Regions from separate parts of the Bariatricus sp. HCP28S3_F11 genome, predicted to be linked through region 3. Evidence: predicted binding sites of a transcription regulator. Region 3 holds the regulator's gene; each other region holds the start of a gene.

Region 1 (10,321 bases), on a different contig from region 3:
GAGGGGGCGTTTTATTTCAATATTTTTCATTGTTGCACTTGGAGTTGCATTTTATTCCGGTATACGTTCATCGCAGCCCAGTATGCTGATTTCCGGAGATGCCTATTTTGATAGAGAAGAACTGATGGACATCAAGGTTATAGGTACGATGGGATTGACGGACGAGGATATTCAGGCGATTTCAGAAGTAAAAGGAATTGCGGAGGCGGAAGGAAGCTACAGTAAGGATGTCCTGTGCCCGACAGGAGAGAATGAGAAGGTCGTACATGTTATGGCGGTACAGGAGAATTTCAACACTGTTCAGGTTGTGGAAGGAAGAATGCCTGAAAAGGAAGGGGAATGTCTTCTGGATGAGGATTTTGTCGCGTATGGAGATTATCAGGTAGGCGATCGAATTACATTTCGCTCCGGAGATGATTCGGAACTTTCGGAATCCCTGACGTGTGATACATTTACGATTGTAGGGATTGGGAACAGTCCGCTTTACATATCATTCGGCAGGGGAAACAGTCTAATCGGAAACGGTGAGGTCAGCGGGTTTGTAGTAGTTGACAAGTCGTCGTTCAATCTGGATGTATATACAGAAGCTTATGTGCGGGTGAGCGATGCGGAGGATGCAGTGGCGTTTACGAAGGAATATGAAGATCTCACGGATGCCGCAAAAGCTGCAATCGAAGAAATTGAAGAAGAGCGCTGTAAGGCACGGCGTGAGGAAGTCCTGGAAGAAGCAAATTCAGAGATTGCAGATGCCGAGAAAGAGTTGGATGACAAATCGGAAGAACTGGATGCGGCAAAGCAGGAACTGGAGGATGCTCGCAGTACAGCCGCGAAGAAGCTGGCTGATGCAAAAAAGGAGCTGGAGGACGGCGAGGCACTTCTTACGCAGTCACGAAAGCAGATCGAAGACGGTAAGAAACAAATCGAAGATGCGAAATCCGAACTGAATCGTCAGCAGAGTACCTTAGATGAGGCAAAGAAGGAATATGAGAGCGGATATGCAGAATTTTCCGAAAAGGAGAAGGAATTAGACGAAGCGGAAGCGGAGTATCAGAAAAACTATGATCAGTATATGCCGCTGATCACTTCCGGGAAGGAAGAGATCGCCAATGGAAAAGAGCAGATTGAAGCCGGACGTGAGCAGATCGAAGAAGGAATCCTGCAGATTGATACCGGTATCGAACAGCTTCAGCAGGCAGCAGATGGTCTGGAGCAGATCGACTCGGCACTTGAAACATTGGATAAGCTGGTACAGATTGGGCAAAGCCTTTATGAAAAGATTTCTGCGGTTCCTGAGGAGGAACGTTCAGAACTGCAGAACAAACTCGTAGAGATTTACGAGGGAATGCTGGAGAAGAAAGAGGCACTGGAAGAACAGAAGAATGAAATTCTTGTTCAGCTGCAGGTGGCCGGAGTAGAAAATGAGGAGCAGATTCCTGCAAAAATAGAGGAGCTGCAGCAGCAGAGAGAGGAACTGATCCAGAAACGAAGTGAGCTGGATGCGACCGAGAAGGAACTCCTGGAAAAAGAAGAAGAACTTCTGAAGCAGGAGCAGCAGCTTATTGAAGCTGGGCAGGCTCTGGAATCGGGGAAAAAGCAGCTCGAGGATGGAAGAAAAGAACTGTTAGATGCAAAGCAGCAGATCGAAGACGGGCAGAGACAGCTGGATGCCGCATGGACACTGATCCGTGAAAAAGAGGAAAGCCTTAATCAGGGAAAAAAAGAAATTGTTTCGGCTGAGAAAGAACTGTCCGAAGGAAAATCCGAGTACGCCAAAGCGGCAGCGGATGCCGTGCAGCAGATTGAAGACGGTGAAAATCAGATCCGTGAAGGCGAAGAAAAATTGATTGAGGCGAAGCAGCAGATTGCGGATGCAAAAGCTGAGATTGCGAAGGTGGAAGAGCCGAAATGGTACATTCAGAACCGGAGTGAAGCAATGGCTGAATATGACGGCTATGGAGAAAATGCGGATCGTATGCGCTCGATCGGAGAGGTTTTCCCATTCTTGTTCTTCCTGGTCGCTGCGTTGATTAGCTTGACAACGATGACCAGGATGGTGGAGGAACAGCGTATCCAGATCGGCACGATGAAAGCACTCGGATACGGGAAATTGGCCATAGCTAAAAAGTATATTTTCTATGCACTTTCCGCGACACTTGGCGGAAGTATCGTGGGCGTCCTGATCGGTGAGAAGGTGTTCCCACTGGTTATCATTTATGCATATAAGATCCTGTATAAACATTTGCCGGATATTCTGCTCCCCTATCATTTGAGCTACGCGGTTCAGGCGACAGGAATTGCTGTGATCTGTACGCTTGCGGCGACGATCGGTTCCTGCTATAAGGAACTCGCATCTCATCCGGCTGCGCTCATGAGACCGCCGGCACCGAAACAGGGCAAACGGATCCTTCTGGAAAGAATCGGATGGTTCTGGAGAAGACTTAGTTTTACATGGAAATCATCGATCAGAAATCTGATCCGCTATAAGAAACGGTTCTTTATGACCATTTTCGGTATCGGAGGATGTATGGCACTTCTTCTGGTCGGCTTTGGCCTTAAGGATTGCATTTACGAGATCGTAGACCTTCAATATGAAAAGATACAGTTTTATGATGCGACTGCATATATGAATGATACGATCGATAAAGAAGAAAAAAATCAGATCCTTGACGAATTGGAAGCAGATTCGGCGCTGGATGATTTTACACAGGTGAGGATGCAGAAACTGAAAGTGAAATCGGAAAGCGATGAATCAAGCGTGTATCTTGTGGTACCGGAAAGTGAAGAAGAACTGAAAAGCTTTCTCAGCTTCCACAGCAGAACCAGTGATGAAACATATACACTTGCCGAAGATAAAGTGATTCTTACCGAAAAGATGTCTCAGATCCTTGCGGTGAATGTGGGAGATACCATCACGATCAAAGATGACGACAAAGGAGAACGTGAAGTTGTGATCGGCGCTATATGTGAGAACTATATGGGACATTATCTCTATTTGAGCAATGATACCTATGAAGAGCTTTATGGGGCACCGCCGAAATATAATAGCATCCTTCTTCGTATGAAGGACGGACAGGAAGACTCGATCGAGGAAACGGGCAGGACGCTGCTGGAATTTGATGATGTGTTAAATGTGAGTTACAGCAAGAGCATCGAAAGCAGGCTGGATGATATGCTTCGAAGTCTGAATCTGGTCATCATCGTGTTGATCGTTTCTGCGGGAATGCTTGCGTTTGTGGTGCTGTATAATCTGAATAATATCAATATCACAGAGCGAAGGCGTGAACTGGCTACACTGAAAGTTTTGGGATTTTATGATATCGAAGTCGCATCTTATGTATACAGAGAGAATGTGATGCTGACCTTCTTGGGAGCATTGGTGGGAATGGGACTTGGAAATCTCATGCACAGATTTGTGATCGTAACCGTTGAAGTCAATGAAGCGATGTTCGGAAGAGAAATTCACCCAATCAGCTATCTGTACAGCTTCCTGTTTACCGTGGCATTCTCTATGTTCGTGAACTGGATCATGTTCTACAAACTGAAAAAGATTGATATGGTGGAATCTTTGAAGAGCGTAGAATAGAAAGTTTAGAAAAAGTTTATATTTTTCACAAAATTATTAGCACTCATTCAAAATGAGTGCTAATTTTCTATTGACATTTGGATTTTAGGGTATTAAGATATCTGATAGATGTGAAAAAGAAAAAAATATTTAACATAAGGAGTGGTACAAATGGCAGCAAAAAAAGGCAGTCTTTCAATTAGCAGCGAAAATATTTTCCCGATCATTAAGAAATGGGTGTATTCCGATCATGATATTTTCGCACGTGAACTTGTTTCCAACGGATGTGATGCGATTACTAAACTGAAAAAACTGGATATGATGGGCGAATATGAAATGCCGGAAGATTATAAAGCAAAGATCCAGGTTATCGTAAATCCGGAAGAGAAAACATTGAAATTCATCGATAACGGACTTGGTATGACCGCGGATGAGGTGGAAGAGTATATCACACAGATCGCTTTCTCCGGCGCAACGCAGTTCCTTGAAAAGTATAAGGACAAGACGACAGAGGATGACATGATCGGTCACTTTGGCCTTGGATTCTATTCCGCATTCATGGTTGCGGACGAAGTACAAATCGATACACTTTCTTATAAAGAAGGCGCAGTACCGGTACACTGGGTAAGTGATGGCGGAACAGAGTATGAGATGGAAGACGGCAATAAAGAGGGAGTTGGAACGGAGATTACCTTATTGCTTAATGAAGACAGCCTTCAGTTTGCCAATGAATACCGTATGCGTGAAGTGCTGGAGAAATATTGCTCCTTCATGCCGGTAGAGATCTATCTTTCAAAAGAAAATGCAGAGACAGAATATGAGACGATTCCGGAAGAAGAACTTCTGGATACCGATGAGGTCGTTGAACATATCCATGAAGATGCAAAGATGGAAGAAAAAGAAAATGAGAACGGCGAAAAAGAAATGGTAGAAGTTTCACCGGCAAAGGATAAAGTTAAGATTGTGAAGCGTCCGGTTCCGATAAATGATACACAGCCGCTCTGGACCAAACATCCGAATGAATGCACGAAAGATGATTATATCGAATTCTACCGCAAAGTATTTATGGATTACAAGGAGCCTCTGTTCTGGATCCATCTGAACATGGACTATCCGTTTAATCTGAAAGGTATTCTGTACTTCCCGAAGATCAATACAGAATATGATTCCATCGAAGGAACCATCAAACTGTATAACAACCAGGTATTTATCGCAGACAATATCAAGGAAGTGATTCCGGAATTCCTGATGGTATTAAAGGGCGTGATCGATTGCCCGGATCTTCCGCTGAACGTATCAAGAAGTGCACTGCAGAATGATGGATTTGTACAGAAGATCGCAGAATACATTTCCAAGAAAGTGGCAGACAAATTGTCCGGAATGTGCAAGACTGATAAGGAAACTTATGAAAAATACTGGGATGATATCAGTCCGTTCATCAAATTCGGCTGCCTGAAGGATGAGAAATTCTGTGATAAGATGAAAGATTACATCCTCTTCAAGAATCTGGATCACAACTATCTGACACTCAAAGAATGTATTGAGAAGAACGGCGGCACGATTGTAGAGCCGAATGAGAATAAAGAAGATGAGAACGAGGATGCAAACACCGTTACAGAGGATATGAAGACAACCATCTACTATGTAACGGATGAACAGCAGCAGAGCCAGTATATCAACATGTTCAAGAAAGAAGGACTGGATGCAGTGATTCTGTCCCACAACATTGATTCTCCGTTCATCACACAGCTGGAGCAGAGAAATGAGCATGTGCGGTTCCAGAGAATCGATGCAGAACTGACCGATCATTTCAAAGAAGAAGTGGCAGAAGACGAAAAGGATGCATTTAAGGAAAAAACGGACAGCCTGATGGAAATCTTCCGGAAAGCGCTTGGAAAAGATAAACTGAATGTGAAAGTGGAAAAGATGAAAGATGAAAATGTCGCTTCCATGATCACCCTTTCTGAGCAGTCACGCCGTATGCAGGAAATGATGAAGATGTATGGCATGGCAGGAATGGATCCGTCCATGTTCGGAGATGATTCTACATTGATCCTGAATGCAAATCATCCGCTGGTTCAGTATGTGGTGGATCATAAAGACGGTGAAAATACAGAACTGTTCTGCAAACAGCTTTACGATCTGGCGATGATTGCGCATAAACCACTGAATCCGGAGGAAATGACGGAATTTGTAAAACGAAGCAATGAGATAATGTTAATGCTTACAAAATAGAATACTGCAGATCATAAAAACGGGGGTCTCCTGATGTGCGATGTCATTTAGGGACCCCTTTCTTATGTGTTAAGACAAGATTTCAAAGGGGATATCCTGTTTTGTAAAGATACGCTGGACCATTTTGTCCCAGGCCTGCTCCAACGATTTGTCCATCGTGAACAGCTTCATGGAGGTGCCTGTCGTACAGGTAAGGGATGTGCCGTTGTATTTGAAATTGAGATAAAGTCCCTGTACATCAGCCGGGGAAAAAGGAAGCTCTTCCCGCTCAAGAAGATGGGCGATATTCGGTGAAGAAAGCGATAATACAAGCTTGAAGCCAAGCGGAGTTCGCTTCCCTTTGATCAAGGAAAAACAAAATTCCCTTACTTCTTTCCAGAGCGCAAAATTCCGTTCGATCTGAACAGGTTCGTCGGTTATGTCCTGATGGAAAAAATCTTTTTTCAGATGTCCGTCAAACTGAAATGTACAGAATGTGACGATCTCACCCTCAATGAAGAGAAACGAATCGAAACCGGAATGCAGAAGCAGTCCATTCATGCATTTTTTAGTGTCAAGTGAAAAGATCAGCATGAAATACCTCCTGAAATGTGTAATGATATCATTATGTATAGCTAAGTATAGCATACCGGAATGGGAAATGCATCAATTGACTTTTCTTAATAAAGACAGTACAATGAGAATGCTAAGGTTTCGGGAGCACGAAAGGTGCACCGATCCGTAAGTATTTGTATGACCTCCTGGGTCAGAAAATGGGGTTAAAAGTGACAAATAAGATTGAACAGCAATTTAAGAACAGGGAAAATGCAGGTGCTGTGCGCCTGAATAAATACTTGAGTGAATCCGGCGTATGTTCCAGAAGAGAAGCGGACAAGCTGATAGAACAGGGGCGTGTGACCGTAGACGGGAAAAGAGCGGTTCCGGGTACGAAGGTGATGCAGGGACAGGAAGTGAGAATCGGGAAGAAGGTCATCTCCCGTCAGGAAGAAATGGTCGTTCTGGCCGTCAATAAGCCGCGAGGCATCGTATGCACGGAGGAGCGAAGAGAGAGAGACAGTATCGTTCGTTTTTTGAACTATCCCATCCGAATCACCTACGTCGGAAGATTGGATAAGGATTCGGAGGGTCTGCTCCTGATGACCAATAACGGCGATATCATCAATAAGATGATGCGTGCGGGAAATCATCATGAAAAGGAATATAAGGTTACGGTGAATAAGCCGGTGACGGAGGAGTTTTTGAGAAAGATGGCCTCTGGAGTCCCGATCCTGGATACGGTGACAAGACCTTGCGTGGTGGACAAGATTGGAAAGTATAAATTCCGGATTATCCTGACCCAGGGCCTGAACCGGCAGATCCGGAGGATGTGCGAAGCGCTGGGATACGAAGTGAAAGAACTGATCCGAACCCGTGTCATGAATATTGAGCTGGGAGACTTAAAACCCGGTCAGTATCGTAAGGTGACGGATCAGGAGCTGAATGAACTCTATGAACAGATCAGAAACTCATCCAATGTGACGGTGCACCAGGAGGATAGAATAGATGGATAAAAAGAAAAGAATGCAGGAATTGGTAGAACTGCTGAATCGGGCAGGGAAAGCGTATTATCAGGAATCCCGCGAAATCATGAGCAATTTTGAATATGATGCACTGTATGATGAGCTGAAAGGCCTGGAAGAAGAACTGGGCATCGTGCTTGCTTCCAGTCCGACGATCCATGTGGGATATGAGGTGCTCAGTGAGCTCCCGAAAGAACGCCACGAGTCACCGATGCTTTCACTGGACAAGACAAAAGAGGTCTCCAGACTGAAGGAATTTGTGGGAAACCAGAAAGCGGTGATCTCCTGGAAGATGGACGGGTTGACGATTGTTCTGACCTATCGCGGCGGAACACTTTATAAAGCAGTTACCCGGGGAAATGGAGAGATCGGAGAGGTTATTACCAACAATGCCCGTGTCTTTAAAAATATCCCGCTTCATATTTCCTATAAGGGGGAATTGATCCTGAGAGGGGAGGCTGTAATCGGCTACCGGGATTTTGAAAGGATCAATGAGACAATTGAAGATGTGGATGCGAAATATAAGAATCCGAGGAATCTCTGCAGTGGTTCAGTGAGACAGCTTAATAATGAGATTACAGCTAAGAGAAATGTGAAGTTTTACGCATTTACGCTGGTGAAAGCCGAGGGAGTGGATTTCCATAATTCCAGAGCATACCAGCTTGACTGGCTGGCGGATCAGGGATTTGAAGTGGTAGAACACTATCCGGTGACTGCGGACGAACTGGAAGAAAGAGTGGCTTATTTTGCAGAGAAAATCAAAGAAAATGATTTTCCATCGGATGGTCTGGTTCTGGTATATGATGACATTGCATATGGACAGTCTCTGGGAAGAACAGCGAAGTTCCCGAGGGATTCCTTTGCATTCAAATGGGCGGATGAGATCAAAGAGACCCATCTGCTTGAAATCGAGTGGAGCCCGTCGAGAACAGGGCTGATCAACCCGGTTGCGATCTTTGAACCGGTGGAACTGGAAGGAACCACGGTAAGCCGGGCCAGTGTCCATAATTTGAGCATTATGGAGGAACTGGAGCTGGGAATCGGAGATACGATCGAAGTGTACAAGGCCAATATGATCATTCCGCAGATTGCACGGAACCTGACGAGGAGCGGCAGGATCGAAATCCCACGGACTTGTCCGGTCTGTGGAGGAGAGACGAGGGTACGGCAGATGAATGATGCCAAGTCACTTTATTGCACGAATCCGGAATGTCAGGCAAAACGGATCAAAGCGTTTGCACTTCTTACAAGCAGGGACGCACTGAATGTAGAAGGACTTTCCGAGGCGACACTGGAGAAATTCATCGCCAGAGGGTTCATTCATAAATATACGGATATTTTCCATCTGGACCGGTATCAGGAAGAGATTCAGTCGATGGAGGGATTTGGAGAAAAATCCTACGCGAATCTGATACAGAGTATCGAAAAAGCAAGGGAAACAACGCTTCCTAAGGTGATCTACTCATTGGGGATCGCGGGAGTAGGACTTGCGAATGCGAAACTGATCTGCCGGGAATCGGACTACGATGTCACAAAACTGATGAATGCGACAGAAGAGGAACTTTCTGAGATTGCGGGTGTGGGGCCTGTGATCGCGAAGGCGTTTACGGAGTATTTTTCATCGGAAGAGAAGAAACAGGCGTTTCTGGAACTTATGCAGGAGTTGAAGATCCAGGAAGAACCAAGAAATGAAGAACAGCAGTTTGCCGGAATGAATTTTGTAATCACCGGAAGTGTGAATCACTTTGCAAATAGAAATGAAGTGAAGGAACTGATTGAACAGAGGGGCGGGAAGGTTACCGGTTCGGTAACAGGAAAGACAAATTATCTGATCAACAATGATGTGAATTCGACATCTTCCAAGAATAAAAAAGCGAGGGAGCTGAAAGTTCCGATCATTTCGGAAGAAGAATTCATGAAGCTTGCAGGACTGTAAGACGACGTCAGAAGCAAAGGAGGACAAGAAAATGTCAGAACATGATGATTTGAATAAGAACAGCCTGGAACAGGCTTCTGGTTCGAATGATAATAAAAAGAAGAACGACGGATACGAAAGGTATTGTTTTATCTGCCGCCGTCCTGAGAGTGTTGCCGGGAAAATGATCGATCTGCCGACGAATATCTGTGTCTGTGCAGACTGTATGCAGAAGAGCTTTGATGCGATGAACAACAGTGGCTTCGATTATACGCAGTTTATGAATATGCCGGGAGGACCGATGATGGGATTCGGCGATTTGGAAAATCAGATGCCGAAGCAGCAGAAAGTGAAAAAGAAAAAGCCGGAGGAGAAGCGGGAACCGATCCTGAACATCCGGGATATTCCGGCTCCCCATAAGATCAAAGCAAAACTGGATGAATATGTGGTCGGACAAGAGCATGCAAAGAAAGCAATCTCGGTTGCAGTTTACAATCACTACAAACGGGTTGCGACGGATACCATGGACGAGATTGAGATTGAAAAATCCAACATGCTGATGATCGGACCGACCGGTTCCGGGAAAACCTATCTGGTCAAAACACTGGCAAAGCTGCTGGATGTGCCGCTTGCGATCACCGATGCGACTTCGCTGACTGAAGCGGGATATATCGGAGATGATATTGAGAGCGTGGTATCCAAGCTTCTCGCGGCAGCGGACAATGATGTGGATAAGGCGGAACAGGGAATTATTTTCATTGATGAGATTGATAAAATCGCGAAAAAGAAGAATACCAGCCAGAGGGATGTCAGCGGAGAATCTGTACAGCAGGGAATGCTGAAACTCCTGGAAGGCAGTGAGGTCGAAGTCCCGGTCGGGGCAAACAGTAAAAATGCCATGGTACCGCTGACTACGGTGAATACAAAGAATATTTTATTCATCTGCGGAGGGGCATTCCCGGATCTTGAGAAGATTATTAAAGAACGCTTGACGAAGAATTCTTCAATCGGATTCGGGGCGGACTTGAAAGACAAATATGACCAGGATAA
Region 2 (10,321 bases), on a different contig from region 3:
ATATGAAAACCGATGCTGATTATTGCATTAAAAATAGCATCGGTCTCAATTGCAATCACAATTGCAATTACAATGACTGCTCTGATGGCATATACAGTCAGGTTTATCAGAAAAAACACGTCCAAGACTCTGATAAAATGAATCCAACTGTTCTTTGTTCAGCGAGTAGTAAGTATTTTTTCCATCTCTGCGATCAATTACGACATTTGCTTCGATTAAAACTCTCATATCATGAGATAAGGTGGGCTGGGTGATATGGAATGCTTCCAGAATTCGGCATGCACACAATTCACCACATGACAGCATATCAACAATTTTTAGACGTTTAGGATCTGAAATGGCTTTTAAAATCTTACCCAAATCTTTATAGCTCTGTTCCAAATTGTATTACCTCTTGTATATTTATAGAATTTCTTCTATATGTTATTATATGCCTTGATTAATAATGAGTCAATATCAAATTGAAGATATTCTATATTTGTATTGACAAATGGTTATATAAGTAATATTATTAATAATACATAGAAGATGTTCAATGTGTTGGCAAAAGGGAAAACATTATGGAGATAGATTATATACAGTATTCAAAAATATTTAAAGTTTTTTCTGATCCAAAGAGACTTAAGATTATTGATATGTTATCGAATGGAGAATTATGTGCGTGTAAAATACAGGAAGAATTTCACATTACACAGCCGACTTTATCACATGATATGAAACAGCTATGTGATGCTGGTGTTGTAAATTCCCGAAAAGAAGGAAAGTGGATGCATTATTCTTTGAATCTGGAAAAAATGAATGAAATTTATAAAGTGATAGGCAAATTAATGGTGCCGGATGAATTTCAGAAAATTGTAGATTGTGATTGTAATAAATAGATTATAACCGGCTTTATGCCGGTTAAAAAATACATAATAAATAGAAAAATTCGAATGCGTGAATGTGAGGAGAAAAAAGATGGAAGTTTTAAAATCGATAGGTCTGTTTATTCAGAATCAGATCTTAGGAATGAAATGGCTGAATGTGGTAATTCGGAATGGTTTATCTGCGATAGGAGTGGATGTTTCAACAAGGATAGGTGGCAGCATACTGTTTTTCATCTATGATATCATTAAGATTACTGTATTATTATGTTTTTTGATATTTATAATTTCTTATATCCAAAGTTATTTTCCACCGGAACGAAGCAGGAAAATTCTCGGGCAGTTTCATGGAATATGGGCAAATATGATTGCGGCTCTTCTCGGAACAGTTACACCATTTTGTTCCTGTTCTTCAATTCCGTTATTTATTGGTTTTACAAGTGCAGGACTTCCTTTGGGAGTTACTTTTTCATTTTTAATCTCCTCACCGATGGTCGATCTGGGAAGCCTCGTACTTCTTATGAGTATTTTTGGAGCAAAAGTTGCGGTTGCCTATGTGGTTGTGGGATTGATTATTGCTGTTCTTGGCGGTACATTAATTGAAAAAATGCACATGGAGAAATATGTGGAAGAATTTATTCGGAGTGCAAGTGGAGTAGATATTGAATTGCCTGATTTAACAATTACGGATCGTTTGATTTATGCAAAAGACCAGATGACAGGCACGTTCCGAAAAGTATTTCCGTACATTCTTATAGGTGTTGGAGTCGGTGCAATAATCCATAACTGGATACCGGAACATATCATTCAGACTGTTCTTGGTAATAACAATCCATTTGCAGTCATTCTGGCTGTTATAGTTGGAGTTCCAATGTATGCGGACATCTTTGGAACCATCCCGGTTGCGGAGGCATTACTGGCAAAAGGAGCTCAGCTTGGGACAATTCTCAGTTTTATGATGGCGGTTACGACACTGAGTCTGCCCTCAATTATTATGCTTAAAAAAGCGATAAAACCGAAATTATTAGGATTATTTGTTGGAATTTGTACGGGCGGCATTATTATTGTCGGATATTTGTTTAATATATTTCTGTAGGGACGTTTCTTTTGCCACGATGCTGGGGGCAAAAGTCCTGGCATCGAACGTCCCTTTTTTGCTTTTTGTTGCTATTTATAAGTTTCTACCGTAGTTTTCGGTATATTTGGTGTCGATTGTAACTATACCCTTCCCATATTCTTATGCCAATAGAGGATTTTCTGCATAGTTCGAAGACCCTTTCACATAGTGAAAGAGTTTTCTAAAATTCAACGCTGCGATTTTACTTCCGAAGAAGAACCTTCCTCTTTGTTTTCCACGTGGAAGCTTTTCCAGATGATAGTTTCTTCGAAGAATTGAGGGAATCGTTTCTACTCCGTTTCGTATCCTGCGATACAGATTATATGTTTCACTAGACATTCTCTCCTCTAGTGCGAGGCGAATCAGGCTCTTTTTCTAGGTGTGTTTCCTGCCGGACACTTTATCACTTTTGTTTTTTCTTCGTCCATTTCAAATCCGGAAACATCTCGCCGATTCTTTTTGGCTGTCAATGCAGTAGGAAGTAGTTCGATGTTCTTTTATAAACTGTGAGTCTGAATGGATATTGGGTTCATACTCATAGCTGGTTACAACAGAACCATTTTTCCCAACAGTTTCCTCTACATTAGCCACATAGCCGCGATATTCTTTCCCTGCTTTCCTTCGGTATGTAGCCTCAGGATCAGTTGGATTTAACAGCATGGTCGAATTGCCGAGGTTGTCTTCCTTAGTAATCCAGCGACGTTTTCCCTGTTCGACAATGGACTGCTCTGAAAAACAGCGAATAAAAAGTTCATACTCAGAGACATCTTCGAATCCTGTTTTGGCGATTTCTTTATTATAGTTTTGGATGGCAGCTTTGTATAAATCAACTCCGTGAGTTTGTTCATAATCATAACATCTACGGCGAAAACTTTTGCCCAGGAATTTTCTAACGCTTTTTGCTCACGTGCAGTGAGGTTTAAAAAACTATCGAACAGAGGTTAAGATCGGAGACAATTGCATGATGGCTCCGAATGTGGCGATCTATACTGCCGGGCACCCAATCCATCCGGATACCAGAAATACGGCATACGAATACGGGATTGAGGTGAACATCGGAAATAATGTCTGGATCGGCGGAAATTCCGTGATTTGTCCGGGTGTCACAATCGGGGATAATGTCGTGATCGGAGCGGGAAGCGTGGTCACGAAAGACATTCCGGATTGGTCCGTTGCGGCCGGGAACCCGTGCAGAGTCATCCGAAAGATCACCGAAGCGGACAGAAAAATCTATTTCAAGGATAGAGAATTCGATGAGGAAGCCTGGGAGCAGGTCACCGGGCAGGAAAGATAATAAATTCAAATACGATTCGGCGTACTTGCTCCAAAGCGGCAATCTACTGATAATCCACTTTAACCAGGCATAGTCCGCAGGCCGGTGCCATAAATCCGGCTGCTTTGCGGCTGGCGGCATCCAGCACGTCGTTCATGTTTTCCGGCTGTCGCATTCCGAAACCCACTTCCAGAAGGGTTCCGGTCAGAATGCGGACCATGTTCTGGAGGAATCCGTCGCCGTGGTAAGTAAATATAATATAAGGTCCTTTCTGGACGATCTGAATAGAATCAACCGTGCGAACGGTTGATTTTTTAAATCTGGGATTTCCACAAAAGCTTTTGAAATCATGCTGACCGGTCAGATATGCGGCAGCCTTCTGCATGCTTCGAATATCCGGATTCCGGTCGAGTATATAGACATAGTTCCGGTCAAATACCGGCTTGGCAGATCCGGCATAGCAGGTGTATTCATATGTTTTCCCGACAGCCATGTAGCGGCTGTGGAAGCGCGGTGATGCTTCATGGACTTCCAGGATACTGATGTCGGCGGGCAAATACTGATTCATGTATTTCCGAATCTGCGCAGTCGATAGATCCGTGTCCAATACAGCATTTGCGGTCATTTCTTTTGCGTGCACACCGGCATCGGTACGGCCTGCACCCGTTACTTCCACGGACGAGCCGGTCATTCTGGAAAGCACGGTTTCCAGCTTTCCCTGGATCGTTGCATCGGTATTGCCCTGACTCTGCCAGCCCGAATAGCGGGTCCCGTCGTAGGCTATGGTAAATTTATAATTCTGATTCATAAAAAATGTCTCCTATAACTTATTCTGAACAGACTAATTATACCAAAAAGAAGAATTTAGGAAAAGACTGTAAACCAAAGTTAATTGCAACAGTCTGGCAATAAGGAACGGAAGAAAGCTAAAATACGCAGTTCACAAATGGTATCAAAGCGTTTATAATCGTTTTGTATGATTACGAATGTGAGGTGCCCGAAATGGAAAAGAACTTGACAAACGGAAGCGTATTTAAAACGATCTTATCTTTTTCACTGCCCTTCCTGTTATCTTATTTTTTACAGACACTGTATGGAATGGCAGATTTATTTATCATAGGTCAATATAACGGTGTGGCCAGCACAACGGCGGTGTCCATCGGAAGCCAGGTCATGCATATGATCACAGTCATGATCGTAGGTCTTGCCATGGGCTCCACGGTCATGATCGGTAAAGCGGTCGGGGCCGGGAAGAGAGAGGAGGCGTCAATGGCGATCGGAAATACGATCACGCTCTTCATGGGAGTATCGGTGACACTCACCGTCATCCTGCTTCTTTTGGTCCGCTCGATTGTTGCGGTGATGTCCACGCCGGAAGAAGCGGTGCAGGGGACGATCCTCTATCTTACCATCTGCTTTATCGGGATCCCGTTCATCACAGCCTATAATATCATCAGTTCCATTTTCCGCGGGATGGGGGATTCCAGAAGCCCGATGTGCTTTGTGGCAGTCGCCTGTGTGGCAAATATCATTCTGGATTATCTGTTCATCGGTGGTCTGGAACTGGGACCGGCGGGAGCTGCACTTGGAACGACGATTTCCCAGACGATCAGTGTGATCGTATCCCTGTGTATCATTCGAAAGCGGCAGAGCGGTATTGTGATGAAGAAATCTTATTTTCGTCCGAAGAAACTGATCATGGAACAATTGCTTAAGATAGGAATTCCGGTTGCGCTGCAGGACGGTTTCATACAGATTTCTTTCATCATTATAACGATCATCGTGAATCAGCGAGGGTTAAATGATGCGGCTGCGGTGGGAATTGTGGAGAAGATCATTGGCTTTTTGTTCCTGGTTCCATCTTCCATGCTGTCAACCGTTTCGGCACTGGCGGCACAGAATATCGGTGCCGGAAAACATGACCGCGCGAAGAAGACATTGTGGTATGCCATCACGATGTGTGTTTCCTTTGGACTTGTCACAGTGGTTGTCATGCAGTTTGCCGCGGGATGGTTTGTAGGACTATTTGCAACAGATACCGAGGTAATCCGTCTCGGCAGCGAATATATGCACGGCTATGTGTGGGACTGCGTATTTGCCGGAATTCATTTCTGTTTCAGCGGATATTTCTGCGCATATGGACGTTCATCCTTTTCGTTCCTGCACAATTCGATCTCGATCGTATGTGCCCGGGTTCCGCTTGCCTATCTGGCATCCAGGTATTTCCCGAATACGTTGCTCCCGATGGGGCTGGCAACAGCGACCGGATCCCTGGTGTCGGTTGTGATCTGTGTTGTGGTGTACCTGTGGATGCAAAGAAATGAAAATCTTACATAGCCAAATCGTTCTGAAAACTGATATAATGGATTTAATGAACCGTATGTTAAAAAACAATAATCATAAAGGAGGAAATACAAAATGAAAGTGTTATTGATCAATGGAAGCCCGCGCAAAGAAGGAAATACATTTATCGCATTAAACGAGATGAAACATGTGTTTGAGCAGGAGGGCATCGAAGCGGAGATCGTGCAGGTCGGAAATCAGGCCATCCGCGGCTGTGCAGCCTGCGGCGGATGTTCCAAATTAGGAAAATGTGTATTTGATGACTGTGTTAACGAAATTGCACCGAAGTTTGCAGAGTGTGACGGACTTGTGATCGGAAGCCCTGTTTATTATGCGTCTGCCAACGGGACCCTGATCTCGTTCCTGGATCGTCTGTTCTACAGCACTCCGTTCGACAAGACCATGAAAGTAGGAGCCAGTGTCGTGGCAGCCAGAAGAGGAGGGCTCTCCTCCACATTTGATGAGCTGAATAAGTATTTCACGATCAGCGGAATGCCGGTAGCATCCGGTCAGTACTGGAACAGCATTCACGGACGCCTGCCGGGAGAAGCAGCAGGAGATGCAGAAGGACTCCAGAGCATGAGGACACTGGCACGCAACATGAGCTTCCTTATGAAATCTATTGCACTCGGAAAAGAAAAGTATGGTCTGCCGGAGAAAGAAGCAAAGCAGGCTACGAATTTTATTCGTTAGTTACATGAAATTTAAGTTATAAAAAATCTATAAACTCTGTTGACAAACAATAATTAAGTGCTATAATAATTCAAAAATAAATAGTTTAAAAATAAAATATATTACTTCGAAAAAGAAGTAATATATTTTTGGAAACAATCTAAGCACTCAACGCAAAAGAGTGCTAACAAAAAGGAAGGCAGGTTATTTTTTATGAGATTAAAACCATTAGGAAACAGAGTTGTTTTGAAACATCAGGAAGCAGAAGAGAAGACACAATCTGGAATCATCCTGCCAGACAGTGCCAAGGAAAAACCACAGACAGCAGTTGTCATTGCAGTCGGCCCCGGGACAGACGGAAAAGAGATGCAGGTCAAGGAAGGAGACAGAGTCATCTGTACCCAGTATGCGGGAACCGAGATCAAGGTGGACGACGAAGAATATGTGATCGTATCACAGAATGATATCATTGCAATCGTTGAATAAGAAAAGAATAAAATCAGATTGAATTTGAGAAAGTAAGAAAGAAGGAATAAATCATGGCAAAGGATATTACATATGACATTGATGCAAGAAAGAAAATGGAGACAGGTGTCAATAAACTGGCAGACACCGTAAAAGTAACACTTGGACCAAAAGGAAGGAATGTGGTTCTGGATCAGTCCTACGGTACACCACTGATTACGAATGACGGTGTTACTATTGCGAAGGAGATTGAACTGGAAGATCGTTATGAGAACATGGGAGCACAGCTGGTCAAAGAAGTTGCTACCAAGACGAACGATATCGCAGGAGACGGAACTACGACCGCAACAGTTCTCGCTCAGGCTTTGGTGAATCAGGGAATGAAAAATATCGCAGCAGGAGCTAACCCGATCATCCTTAGAAAAGGAATGAAGAAAGCTTCCGACGTGGCTGTCTCTGTTCTGGAAGAAATGAGCCGCCCGGTAACCGGCAAAGAACACATTGCAAAAGTTGCCGCCATTTCCGCAGGAAATGAAGAAGTCGGTGAAATGATTGCAGATGCAATGGAAAAAGTCGGTGAGAACGGTGTGATCACCATCGAAGAATCCAAAACAATGCAGACGGACATCGATGTAGTAGAAGGTATGCAGTTTGATAACGGATACCTTTCCGGATATATGTGTGACGACAAGGAAAAGATGGTCTGCAATATGGAAAATCCTTACATCCTGATGACAGACCGTAAGATTTCCAATATTCAGGATATCCTTCCGATTCTTGAAAATATTATGAGAGAAGGAAGAGAGCTCTTGATTCTTGCAGAAGATGTAGAAGGAGAAGCCCTTACGACATTGATCGTAAACCGTCTCAGAGGAACACTTAAAGTGGTTGCTGTGAAAGCTCCTGGTTATGGTGATAACCGGAAAGAAATGCTGCAGGATATCGCGGCGCTTACCGGCGGACAGGTTATCATGGAAGACATCGGAATCCAGCTTAAGGACGCAACAATGGATATGTTAGGCCGTGCAAAATCTGTAAAGGTAACAAAAGAAAATACAACGATCGTAGACGGCACCGGAAATAAAACAGATGTAGAAGCTAGAATCGAAAATCTGAAGAGACGGATGGCAGAGACTACATCCGATTTCGATAAAGAGAAACTGATGGATCGTATCGCAAAAATGGGCGGCGGTGTTGCAGTGATCCGTGTCGGAGCGGCAACAGAAACCGAGATGAAAGAAGCAAAATATCGTATGGAAGATGCCATGAATGCCACAAGGGCAGCGGTAGCAGAAGGAGTTATTTTCGGAGGCGGTTCCGCATACATTCATGCACAGAAGAAAGTGGATGAATTTGCGGCAACACTGACCGGTGATGAGAAGACCGGAGCAGAAATCATTGCAAAAGCTCTGGAAGCGCCACTCTATGCGATCGTTGACAATGCCGGACTGGAAGGTGCAGTTGTGATCAACAAAGTGAAAGAAAGTGAAGTAGGAATCGGATTCGATGCGGTTCACGAAACCTATGTAGATATGATGGAAGCAGGAATCATTGATCCTGTCAAAGTAACCAAGAATGCACTTGCCAATGCGGTTAGTGTAGCAGCAACCCTTCTTACAACAGAAGCAGCAGTAGCAGACATTAAGGAACCGGCTCCGGCAGCACAGCCGTCACCGGATATGTACTAATTACATATGTACGAATTGCATATGATATATCCCTCTCTAAAACAAGATACCCGTCCCGTTTAAGGGGCGGGTGTTTTGTTGTAAAAAGGTTTCAAAGTGTTTCCGTAATTAGAAATTGCTTAATGCAAAAACTGGTGGTAAACTGAATATATAGGAAACGTCATAAAGCAAAAGACGTCCGGCAGATCCTCCCGGAGATGCCGCGTGAAAGGAGATGAGAACTATGTCTGATATGATGGAATACAAATGCCCGGCCTGCGGCGGTGCCATGGAATTCGACAGTAAGTCGCAGAAGATGAAGTGCCCCTACTGCGATACCGAAATCGCGGTGGAAGAATTTCAGAAAATGCAGGAAAACAAACAGCAGACAGCTTCAGATGGGGTATATAGCGAGAATCAAAGTGGAAGTCAGGACAAAGTAGACTGGCAGGCGGCCAACGATAATCAGTGGGCAGAAGGTGAGACCGATGGAATGCGGGTCTATGTATGTGAGTCCTGCGGCGGTGAGATCATTGCAGAAGAGACAACGGGAGCGACCACCTGTCCGTATTGCGGGAACCGGGTTGTCATGAAGGGACAATTTTCCGGTGATCAGAAGCCGGATTATGTCATTCCGTTTAAGAAAGATAAGAAAGCTGCAAAGGCGGCATATTACAGCCATCTGAAAGGCAAGCCGTTCCTTCCGAAGGTATTTAAGGATGAGAACCATATTGATGAGATCAAGGGCGTATACGTTCCGTTCTGGCTGTTTGATGCTGATACCAAGTCCCATTTTATGTATGATGCGAGAAATCTCCGTGTCTGGGAGAACGGCGACACCGAATATACGGAACATGAACATTATTTGGTAGAGCGCGGCGGCTCGGTCCGGTTCGAACGGATTCCGGCGGACGGTTCCGAGAAAATGGATGATACACTGATGGAATCCATTGAGCCATTTGATTTCTCCGAGGCGGTACCATTTACCCCGGCATATCTGGCGGGATTTGTGGCAGACCGCTACGATGTGGATATGGAAGAATGTTTGGAGCGTGCGAAAGAACGAATCACGAGCAGTGCGGAAACTGTTTTTGGAAATACTGTAACCGGATATCAGATGATTACGACGACAGGAAGCAATGTCAATATTTACAATGCAAAATATTTATATGCATTGTATCCGGTATGGATCCTTAATACAACATGGGAAGGAAAGAAATACACCTTCGCTATGAACGGACAGACCGGCAAGATGGTGGGTGATCTCCCGATGGATAAAAAAGCCTACTGGCGTTATGTGGCAACCCGAAGTGTGATCTTCGGAGTGATCATCAGTGTTTTGATGTGGATTTTCATGCTGTGATGGGAGGGGTGGACAAATGAAGAAACGATTTTTGGCAGTTATAATTACGATTCTTTTGGCAATGTCTGCGGTTCTTCCGGCATCAGCCGAGGGAGCGTATCTGAGGGAGGCACCGCTTGTGGCGGATCATGCTGACCTTTTAGATGACGATGAAGAGAGCAAATTAACAGAATTACTGGAAGAGATCAGCGAACGGCAGAGGTGTGATGTGGTCGTAGTCACGACGGATACATTGGAAGGCAAGAGTGCCATGGAGTATGCGGATGACTACTATGACTATAACGGATACGGATATGGCGAGGACCGTGACGGAATCCTGCTTCTCGTCAGCATGGAAGATCGTGACTACTGGATCAGTACCTGCGGCTTTGGAATTACAGCATTTACCGACGCGGGGATCGAATACATATCCGATGAATTTGTGCCGTATCTAAGTGATGGCGATTATGAGACAGCGTTTATAGAATATGCGTCACTCTGCGATAAATTTCTGACCCAGGCCTATGAAGAAGAGCCTTATGACGTGGGAAATATGCCGCGCAGATCCATGCCGATCTT
Region 3 (10,321 bases):
AAGAGTTTGAATGAAGATTTAAAAACCGGACAATTTAAACAGATCTATCTCCTATACGGGGAGGAGGCTTATCTGAAAAAACAGTACAGGGATCGTTTTGTAAAAGCGATGGTCTCCGAAGGAGATACCATGAATTATGCGTATTATGAAGGGAAAAACACGAATCCCCGGGAGGTGATCGACCTTGCCGAAACGATGCCGTTTTTTGCCGAGCGAAGGCTGATCGTGATGGAAAATACCGGGTTCTTCAAGAGCTCGGTGCCGGAACTGGCAGAGTATCTGAAAGAGATTCCTCAGACTTCGTTTCTGATCTTTGTCGAGGAGGAGATCGATAAGAGAAGCAAGCTGTACAAGGCAGTAAAGGACAGAGGAAGGATCGTAGAATTGAAACGCCAGGATGAGAAGACTCTGGTGCGCTGGATTCTCGGTATGGTAAAAAAAGAGAATCAGAATATGACGGAATCTGCCGCCAGATATTTCCTGGACAAGGTGGGCAATGACATGGAGAACATCCAGAAAGAGTTGGAAAAGCTGTTCTGCTATTGTTTGAATCATACGGAGATCACGGTGGCGGACATAGATGCGATCTGTACGACCCAGATCACGAACCATATCTTCGACATGGTGGATGCGGTGGCGAACAAGGAACAGAAGAAAGCGCTGGATTATTACTATGATCTGCTGACGCTGAAAGAACCGCCGATGCGGATCCTGTATCTGCTGACCAGACAGTTCCGCATTCTGATGGAAATCAAGGAAATGGAAAATCAGGGAGTTCCATCCAAAGAGATGGCATCCAAAGCCGGGATCATGCCGTTCCTGGTGGGAAAATACCGGGCACAGGCACAGGCGTTTTCCGCAAAAGAGCTTCGGCAGATCGTCGAGGCGGGCGTGCAGACCGAGGAGAATGTCAAGACAGGAAGAATGGGAGATGTCCTGTCGGTCGAGCTCTTTCTGGTACAGTACAGCCGGAAAAAACCAAAGGTATCATAATATACAGACAGGATATGAGAAAGATAGGATAAGGAGACGAAAAAAGGGCTATGCATATGGATCAAAAGAAAATTCGGAATTTTTGTATAATTGCGCATATCGACCACGGGAAATCTACATTGGCAGACCGGATCATCGAGATGACCGGCCTTCTTACCAGCCGGGAAATGCAGGCACAGGTACTGGACAACATGGACCTGGAGCGGGAGAGAGGGATTACGATCAAGTCCCAGGCAGTCCGCACCGTCTACAAGGCAAAAGACGGGGAGGAATACATTTTCAATCTGATCGATACTCCGGGACATGTGGATTTTAATTATGAAGTTTCCCGTAGTCTCGCCGCGTGTGACGGTGCGATATTGGTTGTGGATGCCGCTCAGGGGGTTGAGGCACAGACGCTTGCAAATGTATATCTCGCACTGGATCATGATCTGGATGTCATGCCTGTTATCAATAAGGTGGATCTTCCGAGTGCAGAACCGGAACGTGTGATTGAAGAGATTGAGGACGTGATCGGGATTGAAGCACAGGATGCACCGAGAATCTCTGCAAAGACCGGTCTGAATGTGGAAGAAGTGCTGGAACAGATCGTGGAGAAGATCCCGGCACCGGAGGGAGATCCGGACGCCCCGCTTCAGGCACTGATCTTTGATTCACTCTACGATCCGTATAAAGGGGTCATCGTATTCTGCCGGATCAAGGAAGGCTGCATTGCAAAGGGAACACCAATCAAAATGATGGCGACCGGGGCAACGGCGGATGTCGTGGAAGTGGGATATTTCGGAGCGGGTCAGTTTATTCCTTGTGAAGAATTGTCAGCCGGGATGGTAGGATATTTTACAGCCAGTCTGAAAAACGTGAAGGATACGCGTGTCGGTGACACGGTGACGAATGCACAGAGCCCCTGCGATCAGCCGCTGCCGGGTTACAAGAAGGTCAATCCGATGGTGTACTGCGGAGTGTATCCTGCGGACAGCTCCAAATATCCGGATCTGAGGGATGCGCTAGAGAAACTGCAGTTAAATGATGCGGCGCTTCAGTTTGAGCCGGAGACTTCACTGGCGCTTGGATTCGGTTTCCGCTGCGGTTTTCTGGGACTTCTCCATCTGGAGATCATTCAGGAACGTCTGGAACGGGAATACAATCTGGACCTGGTTACGACGGCGCCCGGAGTTATCTACAAAGTACACAAGACAAACGGAGAGGTGATCGAGCTTACCAACCCGTCTAATCTGCCGGACCCTGCGGAGATTGAATATATGGAAGAACCTGTCGTCAAAGCGGAGATCATGGTAACATCGGAATTCATCGGCGCGATCATGGATCTGTGCCAGGAAAGACGGGGCGTGTACCAGGGAATGGAATATATCGAAGAGACAAGAGCGGTGCTTCACTATCACCTGCCTTTGAATGAAATCATCTATGATTTCTTCGATGCACTGAAATCCCGTTCACGCGGATACGCTTCTTTTGATTATGAACTTCTCGGGTATGAGAGGTCCGAGCTGGTCAAGCTGGATATTCTCATTAATAAAGAAGAAGTCGATGCACTTTCCTTCATTGTATTTGCAGGAAGCGCTTATGACCGGGGAAGAAAGATGTGTGAAAAGCTGAAGGAAGAGATCCCGAGACAGCTCTTCGAGATCCCGATCCAGGCAGCGATCGGAAGCAAGATCATTGCGCGTGAGACGGTCAAAGCTCTGCGTAAAGATGTTCTTGCGAAGTGTTACGGCGGTGATATCACACGTAAGAAGAAACTTCTGGAGAAGCAGAAAGAAGGAAAGAAACGTATGCGTCAGGTGGGAAATGTAGAAATTCCGCAGAAAGCATTTATGAGTGTTCTGAAATTGGATGATAAGAAATAATATGGAAAGAAAACAAATATCAGGTGGGGCGGGCAAGCCTTTGGAACTGTACATTCATATTCCGTTCTGCCTGAAGAAATGTGCCTACTGTGATTTCCTATCAGCGCCCGCAGGCGAGAAAGAGCGGGAAGAATATGTACAGATTCTGTGTGAGGAAATCAGGACAAATGCAGGAAAAGTGGAAGAGTATCAGGTCTCTTCCATTTTCTTTGGAGGAGGGACTCCCTCTCTTCTTACCGGAGACCAGTTCCGGATGATTCTTGATACGGTTCGGGATCAATATCACATTTCTGCGGATGCGGAGATTTCTATGGAGATGAATCCCGGTACGGTTACGGATGAAAAACTGAAAGCGTATAAAGATGCCGGTGTGAACCGGCTGAGCATCGGACTACAGTCTGTCCATGATGAAGAACTGCGGATGCTTGGAAGGATACACACTTATGAAGAATTCCTTGAGGCCTATAGGAGTGCGAGGATGTGCGGATTTGACAATATCAATATTGATCTGATTTCGGCGATCCCGGGTCAGACGGCGGAGAGCTGGACCGAAACACTGAGAACAGTCGCGGCTCTGGAGCCGGAGCACATTTCTGCATACAGTCTGATCATCGAACCCGGAACTTTATTCTATGACAGGTACGGGGAAGATGCAGGATGGGAAGAAAGGGCGGAGTCGGGATGTGAGAAAAGAAAGGGTGCAAATCTGCCGTGGCCTGCGCTTCCTACGGAGGAGGAAGAACGGGAGATGTATCATCAGACAGAGCAGATCCTCGTCGGTGCGGGATATCAGCGGTATGAGATTTCCAATTATGCAAAGCCCGGATACCGATGCAGGCACAACTGCGGGTATTGGAGAAGAGTGCCGTATCTGGGGTTCGGCGTGGGTGCCGCCACATTTTTTGAAGGGGCAAGATACAGTAATCCGGAAAAGATGACGGAATACAGGGATAATTTTGAAGAAAAATTTTCCGGAGAAAAACTCAGCCTGGAAGATGAGATGGAGGAATTCATGTTTCTCGGACTGCGCATGACGGAAGGCATATCGAAAACAGAATTTGAGGAAGCCTTTGGAACCGGGATCGAAGCGGTCTACGGAAAACCGATCCGGAAACTGAAAGGTATGCATCTTATAGAAGAACATGAGGACCGTATCGCGCTTACAGAACAGGGAATCGATGTGAGCAATACGGTATTTGTGGAGTTTATGTTTTGAGAAAAGGACTGTCATATGGCAGTCCTTTTGCGATAAAAAAGTGTAACTATGAAATATTTATAAAGTGGGTTGACAAAGCGTGTTGGGAGTGATACATTAATAAGCGAAGATGATGTTAGCACTCGAATATACCGAGTGCTAATAAAACAAAGGAGGGTGCAGATGGAGTCTATACAGGAACTTAGTGAGCGGAAAACGAAAATCCTTCATGCCATCATTAAGAATTATTTAGACACCGGAGAGCCGGTGGGATCGAGAACGATTTCCAAGTATACGGATCTGAACTTAAGCTCTGCAACGATCCGGAATGAAATGGCGGATCTGGAAGAACTGGGTTATATCATGCAGCCTCACACATCGGCGGGAAGGATTCCATCTGATAAAGGATATCGATGGTATGTAGATATGCTGATGAGCCAGAAAGAGCAGGAGGTCACAGAACTCAAGGAGCAGATGCTGGAGAAGTCAGATAAGATGGATCAGCTCCTAAGGCAGGTCGCGAAAGTACTGGCAACGAACACCAATTACGCGACGATGATTTCCTCTCCGGTATATAACAGGAATAAGCTGAAGTTCATCCAGCTTTCACAGGTAGATGAGAACCAGTTGGTCGTCGTCATTGTGATGGATGGAAATATCGTAAAGAACCAGATTATTACACTGGAAGAGCCATTGGATAACGAAGCATTGCTGAAACTGAATATGCTGTTAAATACGGCACTGATCGGACTGTCGGTGGAAGAGATCAATCTCGGAATGATCGCCAGACTGAAGGAACAGGCAGGGATTCACAGTGAAGTGGTCAGTAATGTGCTGGATGCAGTGGCGAATGTGATACAGCTTGATGATGACATGGAGATTTACACCAGCGGCGCAACGAATATTTTTAAATATCCGGAGCTTAGCGATAAGCAGAGCGCTCAGGAGATTATCAGTGCTTTCGAAGAAAAGCAGCAGCTGGCAGCGCTGGTATCAAAGACGATGGCCAGCAGCGAGAATAAAGACATTCAGGTCTATATCGGAAATGAATCCAATGTGGAGAAGATGAAGGACTGCAGTGTTGTCACAGCGACCTATGAGCTTGGTGAGGGTATGCAGGGGACCATTGGAATCATTGGACCGAAGCGGATGGATTACGAACATGTAATGAAGACGTTAAAGACTCTGATGGCGGAACTGGATGAGATTTTCCACAGGGATGGTTAGAACATCCGGACTATGAAAGGAGAAAGGTGGCAGAACCGTTGGATAATCAGATGAGTAATGAAGAAATGGTAAAAGAAGCAGTGGAAGAGGCAAAGAAAGCCGCCATGGAAGCGGAAGCAGAAGAAGCTGCTGAAAAAGAAAATGATAAGGAAGAGGATTCCGAAGAAAGTCGGGAAGGTGAGAACAAAGAGGTCGGCGAAGCAGATGCGAAGGAAGAAGAAAAAACAGAAGAAACTGCGGAGCCGAAAAAATCAAAGCTTTTTGAAAAAAAGAATAAAAAAGACAAGAAGGATGAGCAGATTGCAGATCTGACAGATAAGCTTACCAGACAGATGGCAGAATTCGATAATTACAGAAAGCGGACTGAGAAAGAAAAATCAGCCATGTATGAGATCGGTGCAAAAGATATCGTGGAAAAGATCCTTCCGGTCGTTGATAATTTTGAACGCGGCCTGCAGTCTGTAGCTGAGGAAAACAAAGAAGATCCGTTTGTGCAGGGAATGGATAAGATCTACAAGCAGCTTATGACAACACTGGAAGGCATCGGTGTGAAACCGATTGAGGCGGTCGGACAGGAATTTAACCCGGATTTTCATAATGCAGTGATGCATATTGAAGATGAAGAGGCCGGAGAGAATGTCGTGGTCGAGGAATTCCAGAAAGGATATATGTATCGTGAAAGTGTTGTGAGACACAGCATGGTAAAGGTTGCTAATTAAAATAGCAGAATGAATGAAATAGTTTGTATATTTACACATGAAGATGCAGATATACTCTATATAAACAAAGTAAGTAAACAAATTTTTTAAAATATTAGGAGGTCTTCATAATGGGCAAAATCATTGGTATTGATTTAGGTACAACAAACAGTTGTGTAGCGGTTATGGAAGGTGGTCAGCCGGTTGTAATCGCAAATACAGAAGGTGCAAGAACAACACCGTCTATCGTAGCATTTACAAAAACAGGAGAACGTCTGGTAGGTGAACCTGCAAAACGTCAGGCAGTTACAAACGCAGAAAAGACAATTTCTTCTATCAAGAGAGAAATGGGAACAGACCATAAAGTTGACATTGACGGAAAGAAATATTCTCCGCAGGAAATTTCAGCTATGATTCTTCAGAAACTGAAAGCAGATGCAGAAGCATACCTTGGAGAAAAGGTTACAGAAGCAGTTATCACTGTTCCGGCATATTTCAACGATGCACAGCGTCAGGCTACCAAGGATGCCGGTAAGATCGCCGGTCTTGATGTAAAACGTATCATCAACGAGCCTACAGCGGCAGCACTTGCTTATGGTCTGGACAATGAAAAAGAACAGAAGATCATGGTTTATGACCTTGGCGGTGGTACATTCGATGTATCCGTTATTGAGATCGGTGACGGCGTTATCGAAGTATTATCTACAGCAGGTAACAACAGACTTGGCGGAGATGACTTCGATCAGAAGATCACAGACTATATGCTTGCAGATTTCAAGGCAAAAGAAGGTGTAGATCTTTCTACAGATAAGATGGCTCTTCAGAGATTGAAAGAAGCAGCTGAAAAAGCAAAGAAAGAGCTCTCGTCTGCAACAACAACTAATATTAACCTTCCGTTCATCACTGCAACAGCAGAAGGACCGAAGCATTTCGATATGAACCTGACAAGAGCTAAATTCGATGAATTAACTCATGAACTGGTTGAAAAGACAGCAGAACCGGTAAGACGTGCACTGTCTGATGCAGGTATCACAGCGTCTGACCTTGGCCAGGTACTTCTGGTAGGTGGATCTACCCGTATCCCGGCTGTACAGGAAGAAGTAAAACGTCTCACAGGCAAAGAACCGAGCAAATCTCTGAATCCGGATGAGTGTGTAGCCCTTGGTGCATCCGTTCAGGGCGGTAAACTGGCTGGAGATGCCGGCGCAGGCGACATCCTTCTTTTGGATGTAACTCCGCTGTCACTGTCCATCGAGACAATGGGTGGTGTTGCTACAAGATTGATCGAGAGAAATACAACAATCCCGACCAAGAAGAGCCAGATTTTCTCTACTGCTGCAGATAACCAGACAGCAGTTGATATCAACGTTGTTCAGGGTGAAAGACAGTTCGCAAGAGACAACAAGTCCCTCGGACAGTTCAGACTGGACGGAATTCCGCCGGCACCGCGTGGAATCCCGCAGATCGAAGTTACATTTGATATCGATGCAAACGGTATTGTAAATGTATCAGCAAAAGATCTGGGAACAGGAAAAGAACAGCATATTACGATCACAGCAGGTTCTAATATGTCCGATGCAGATATCGATCGTGCAGTAAAAGAAGCTGCTGAGTTCGAAGCACAGGATAAGAAGCGTAAAGAAGCAATTGACACCAAGAATGACGCAGACGCAATGGTATTCCAGACCGAGAAAGCAATGAAAGAAGTTGGTGACAAGATCGATGCTGCTGACAGAAGCGCAGTAGAAGCTGATGTTCAGACTCTGAAAGATTTGCTTGCAAAAGCAGGCGATGAAATGACAGATGCTCAGGTCGCTGAGATCAAGGCTGCAAAAGAAAAACTGATGGAAAGTGCACAGAAGCTGTTCACAAAGGTTTATGAGCAGGCTGGTGCTGCAGCCGGCGCAGCAGGAGCACAGGGTGGACCGGCTCCGGAAGCAGGACCGGCACCGGAAGGATACAACGGAGATGACGTTGTAGACGGAGATTATAGAGAAGTTTAAGTTCTTGTTTAACAAAATTATTTTCTGCAAGGCGGGTAAATCCGTCTTGCAGATTTGTTGCTATGCATACGAAAAAGTAGAAGTGATGAGGTAGGGTTATGGCAGAATCAAAAAGAGATTACTATGAAGTCCTTGGTGTCTCCAAAGATGCGGATGAGGCGACATTGAAGAAAGCATATCGGGCTTTGGCCAAGAAATACCATCCGGATATGAATCCGGGGGATGCCGAGGCCGAAAAAAAGTTTAAAGAAGCCTCTGAAGCATATGCAGTACTGAGTGATCCCGAAAAACGTCGTCAATATGACCAGTTTGGACATGCCGCCTTTGAAGGAGGTGCCGGCGGAGCCGGGGGATTCGGAGGATTCGATTTTAACAGCGCAGATTTCGGCGATATTTTCGGCGATATATTTGGTGATTTATTTGGCGGAGGCAGAAGAGGAGGCCGTGCCAATACCGGTCCTATGAAAGGGGCAAATATTCGAAAAGGTGTTAGAATTACATTTGAAGAGGCTGTGTTTGGCTGTGAGAAGGAACTGGAGGTTGTGTTGAAAGATCCGTGCAGTAAATGTAACGGTACCGGGGCAAAACCGGGAACAAGTCCGGAAACCTGCAGCCGATGCGGTGGAAAAGGACAGGTAGTCTATACATCCCAGTCGTTCTTCGGAACAGTACAGAATGTACAGACTTGTCCGGAGTGTCAGGGAACAGGTAAGGTTATTCGCGAAAAATGTCCGGATTGTGGAGGAACAGGATATACGTCCAGTCGAAAGAAGATTAAGGTTTCTATTCCGGCAGGTATTGATAATGGACAGAGCGTACGGATTCGCGAAAAGGGAGAACCTGGGGTGAATGGAGGTCCGAGAGGAGATCTTTTGGTCGAGGTTACTGTTTCACGGCATCCGATTTTCCAGAGACAGGATGTACATCTGTTTTCAACAGCACCGATTACATTTGCACAGGCAGCGCTCGGTGGTGACGTAAGAATTAAGACGATTGATGGGGATGTGCTTTATAATATAAAACCGGGAACAAAGACCGATACGAAAGTGCGTTTGAAAGGAAAAGGTGTTCCTTCGCTCAGAAATCCGCAGGTACGTGGAGATCATTATGTCACGCTTGTGATTCAGACACCGGAAAAATTAAGTGCAGAGGCCAAAGAGGCACTTCGCAAATTTGATGAATTGACAGGGAATTCTTTGAATCAGGAAGAAGAACCCGAAGGAAAAACAAAGAATAAGAAAAAAGGCTTCATGGATAAGGTGAAGGAAAAGTTAGAAGAATTGGAAGAATAAAAAATATGCGTTTCGTGTGAACATCCCACATGAAACGCATATTTTTATTCTTCTTCTTCCAATTCGCTGCCGGCGATGCCACCAATTACTGAAGTAACACAGGCGGTAACGATAGCTGCGATGATTGCAACTGCGATAATGCCAACCAATAATACCATAATGTTACCTTCCTTTCTTTCCAATATAAACATTATAGCACAATTTGCATAATTAATACAGTAAAATTGAGAAAAATTTCTACATTAAAAAAGGCTGAAAGTCAAATATATCTTGGGAATCAATGTGACTTTTTGAAATTTCTGTGGTATAATATCGCGGTAAGCAAATTCCGAGGAAAATTTTTTCGGTTTTTGTACTTTGTTATGTGGCAACATGCAGTAACTTAGAATCGAGGAGGATATTTAAATATGGCAAGAGTAAGCAAACGTTCTAAAGCAGTAATTGATAAGAATGTAAAAGCAGCAGAAGCAAAAGCCCCGGTTAATGCAGCAGAAGTAAAAGAAGCTGTAGAAGTTAAGACAGAAGAAGTAAAAGAAGCTGCAGCAGCTATGGCAGAAGAAGCGGTAAAAATGGCAGAAGAGAAGGTAGAAGACGTGAAAGAAGCTGTAGAGAAGACTGTGAAAGATGTAAAGAAAGCAGCAGCTAAGACAAGAAAAGAGGCAACTAAGAAAGAAATCAAGACAGAAATTGTTTTGCAGTATGGTGAAAAAGAAGTAAATACGAAAGATATGGTTGCGGCAGTTAAGAAAGAATGGACAAAGGCAAAACACAAAGTATCAGACATCAAGTCCATGGAACTCTATATCAAACCGGAAGATTACGCTGTATATTATGTAATCAACGGTGAAACAACCGGTAAGATCTGGCTGTAGAATTATATAGTAGTTAGTGAATGTATATTGCCATTGTTCGTTTTCCGGAAAGAAGAGAAGCAATTCTTTTCTCCGGAAAAATCGAACAGAATCATTTCTTTTTTCTAATAGAAGTATGAACTGGAATCGGTCCTGATTTTCCCATGATTGTATAAAACAACAGAATATAGGTAAGA

The links. Region 3 encodes HrcA, which represses chaperone genes, less so after heat shock. Its sites were predicted from a motif close to TGTTAGCACTCNNNNNNNNNGAGTGCTAACA; they were not measured.
Region 1: htpG (molecular chaperone HtpG) is a predicted target of HrcA. The motif match lies at 3,618-3,648, and genes of this name have one in related genera.
Region 2: ACTNBR_RS00780 (co-chaperone GroES) is a predicted target of HrcA. The motif match lies at 6,428-6,458, and genes of this name have one in related genera.

The regions. Positions count from the first base shown of each region.
Region 1 is NZ_JBQHUC010000017.1:40,750-51,070, forward strand. It holds gene ACTNBR_RS09385 (FtsX-like permease family protein) at 1-3,583, shown strand, start outside; gene htpG (molecular chaperone HtpG) at 3,734-5,797, shown strand; gene ACTNBR_RS09395 (DUF5721 family protein) at 5,867-6,370, opposite strand; gene rluF (23S rRNA pseudouridine(2604) synthase RluF) at 6,562-7,347, shown strand; gene ligA (NAD-dependent DNA ligase LigA) at 7,340-9,292, shown strand; gene clpX (ATP-dependent Clp protease ATP-binding subunit ClpX) at 9,324-10,321, shown strand, end outside.
Region 2 is NZ_JBQHUC010000001.1:154,472-164,792, forward strand. It holds gene ACTNBR_RS00735 (ArsR/SmtB family transcription factor) at 46-381, opposite strand; gene ACTNBR_RS00740 (ArsR/SmtB family transcription factor) at 561-878, shown strand; gene ACTNBR_RS00745 (permease) at 958-1,959, shown strand; gene ACTNBR_RS00750 (hypothetical protein) at 2,101-2,319, opposite strand; gene ACTNBR_RS00755 (hypothetical protein) at 2,410-2,640, opposite strand; partial or broken gene ACTNBR_RS00760 (DapH/DapD/GlmU-related protein) at 2,918-3,274, shown strand; gene truA (tRNA pseudouridine(38-40) synthase TruA) at 3,318-4,061, opposite strand; gene ACTNBR_RS00770 (MATE family efflux transporter) at 4,256-5,590, shown strand; gene ACTNBR_RS00775 (flavodoxin family protein) at 5,672-6,289, shown strand; gene ACTNBR_RS00780 (co-chaperone GroES) at 6,482-6,754, shown strand; gene groL (chaperonin GroEL) at 6,808-8,421, shown strand; gene ACTNBR_RS00790 (hypothetical protein) at 8,645-9,763, shown strand; gene ACTNBR_RS00795 (TPM domain-containing protein) at 9,780-10,321, shown strand, end outside.
Region 3 is NZ_JBQHUC010000007.1:57,676-67,996, forward strand. It holds gene ACTNBR_RS05260 (DNA internalization-related competence protein ComEC/Rec2) at 1-1, shown strand, start outside; gene holA (DNA polymerase III subunit delta) at 1-993, shown strand, start outside; gene lepA (translation elongation factor 4) at 1,044-2,858, shown strand; gene hemW (radical SAM family heme chaperone HemW) at 2,860-4,074, shown strand; gene hrcA (heat-inducible transcriptional repressor HrcA) at 4,237-5,280, shown strand; gene grpE (nucleotide exchange factor GrpE) at 5,307-5,999, shown strand; gene dnaK (molecular chaperone DnaK) at 6,110-7,981, shown strand; gene dnaJ (molecular chaperone DnaJ) at 8,080-9,273, shown strand; gene ACTNBR_RS05300 (DUF6465 family protein) at 9,681-10,145, shown strand.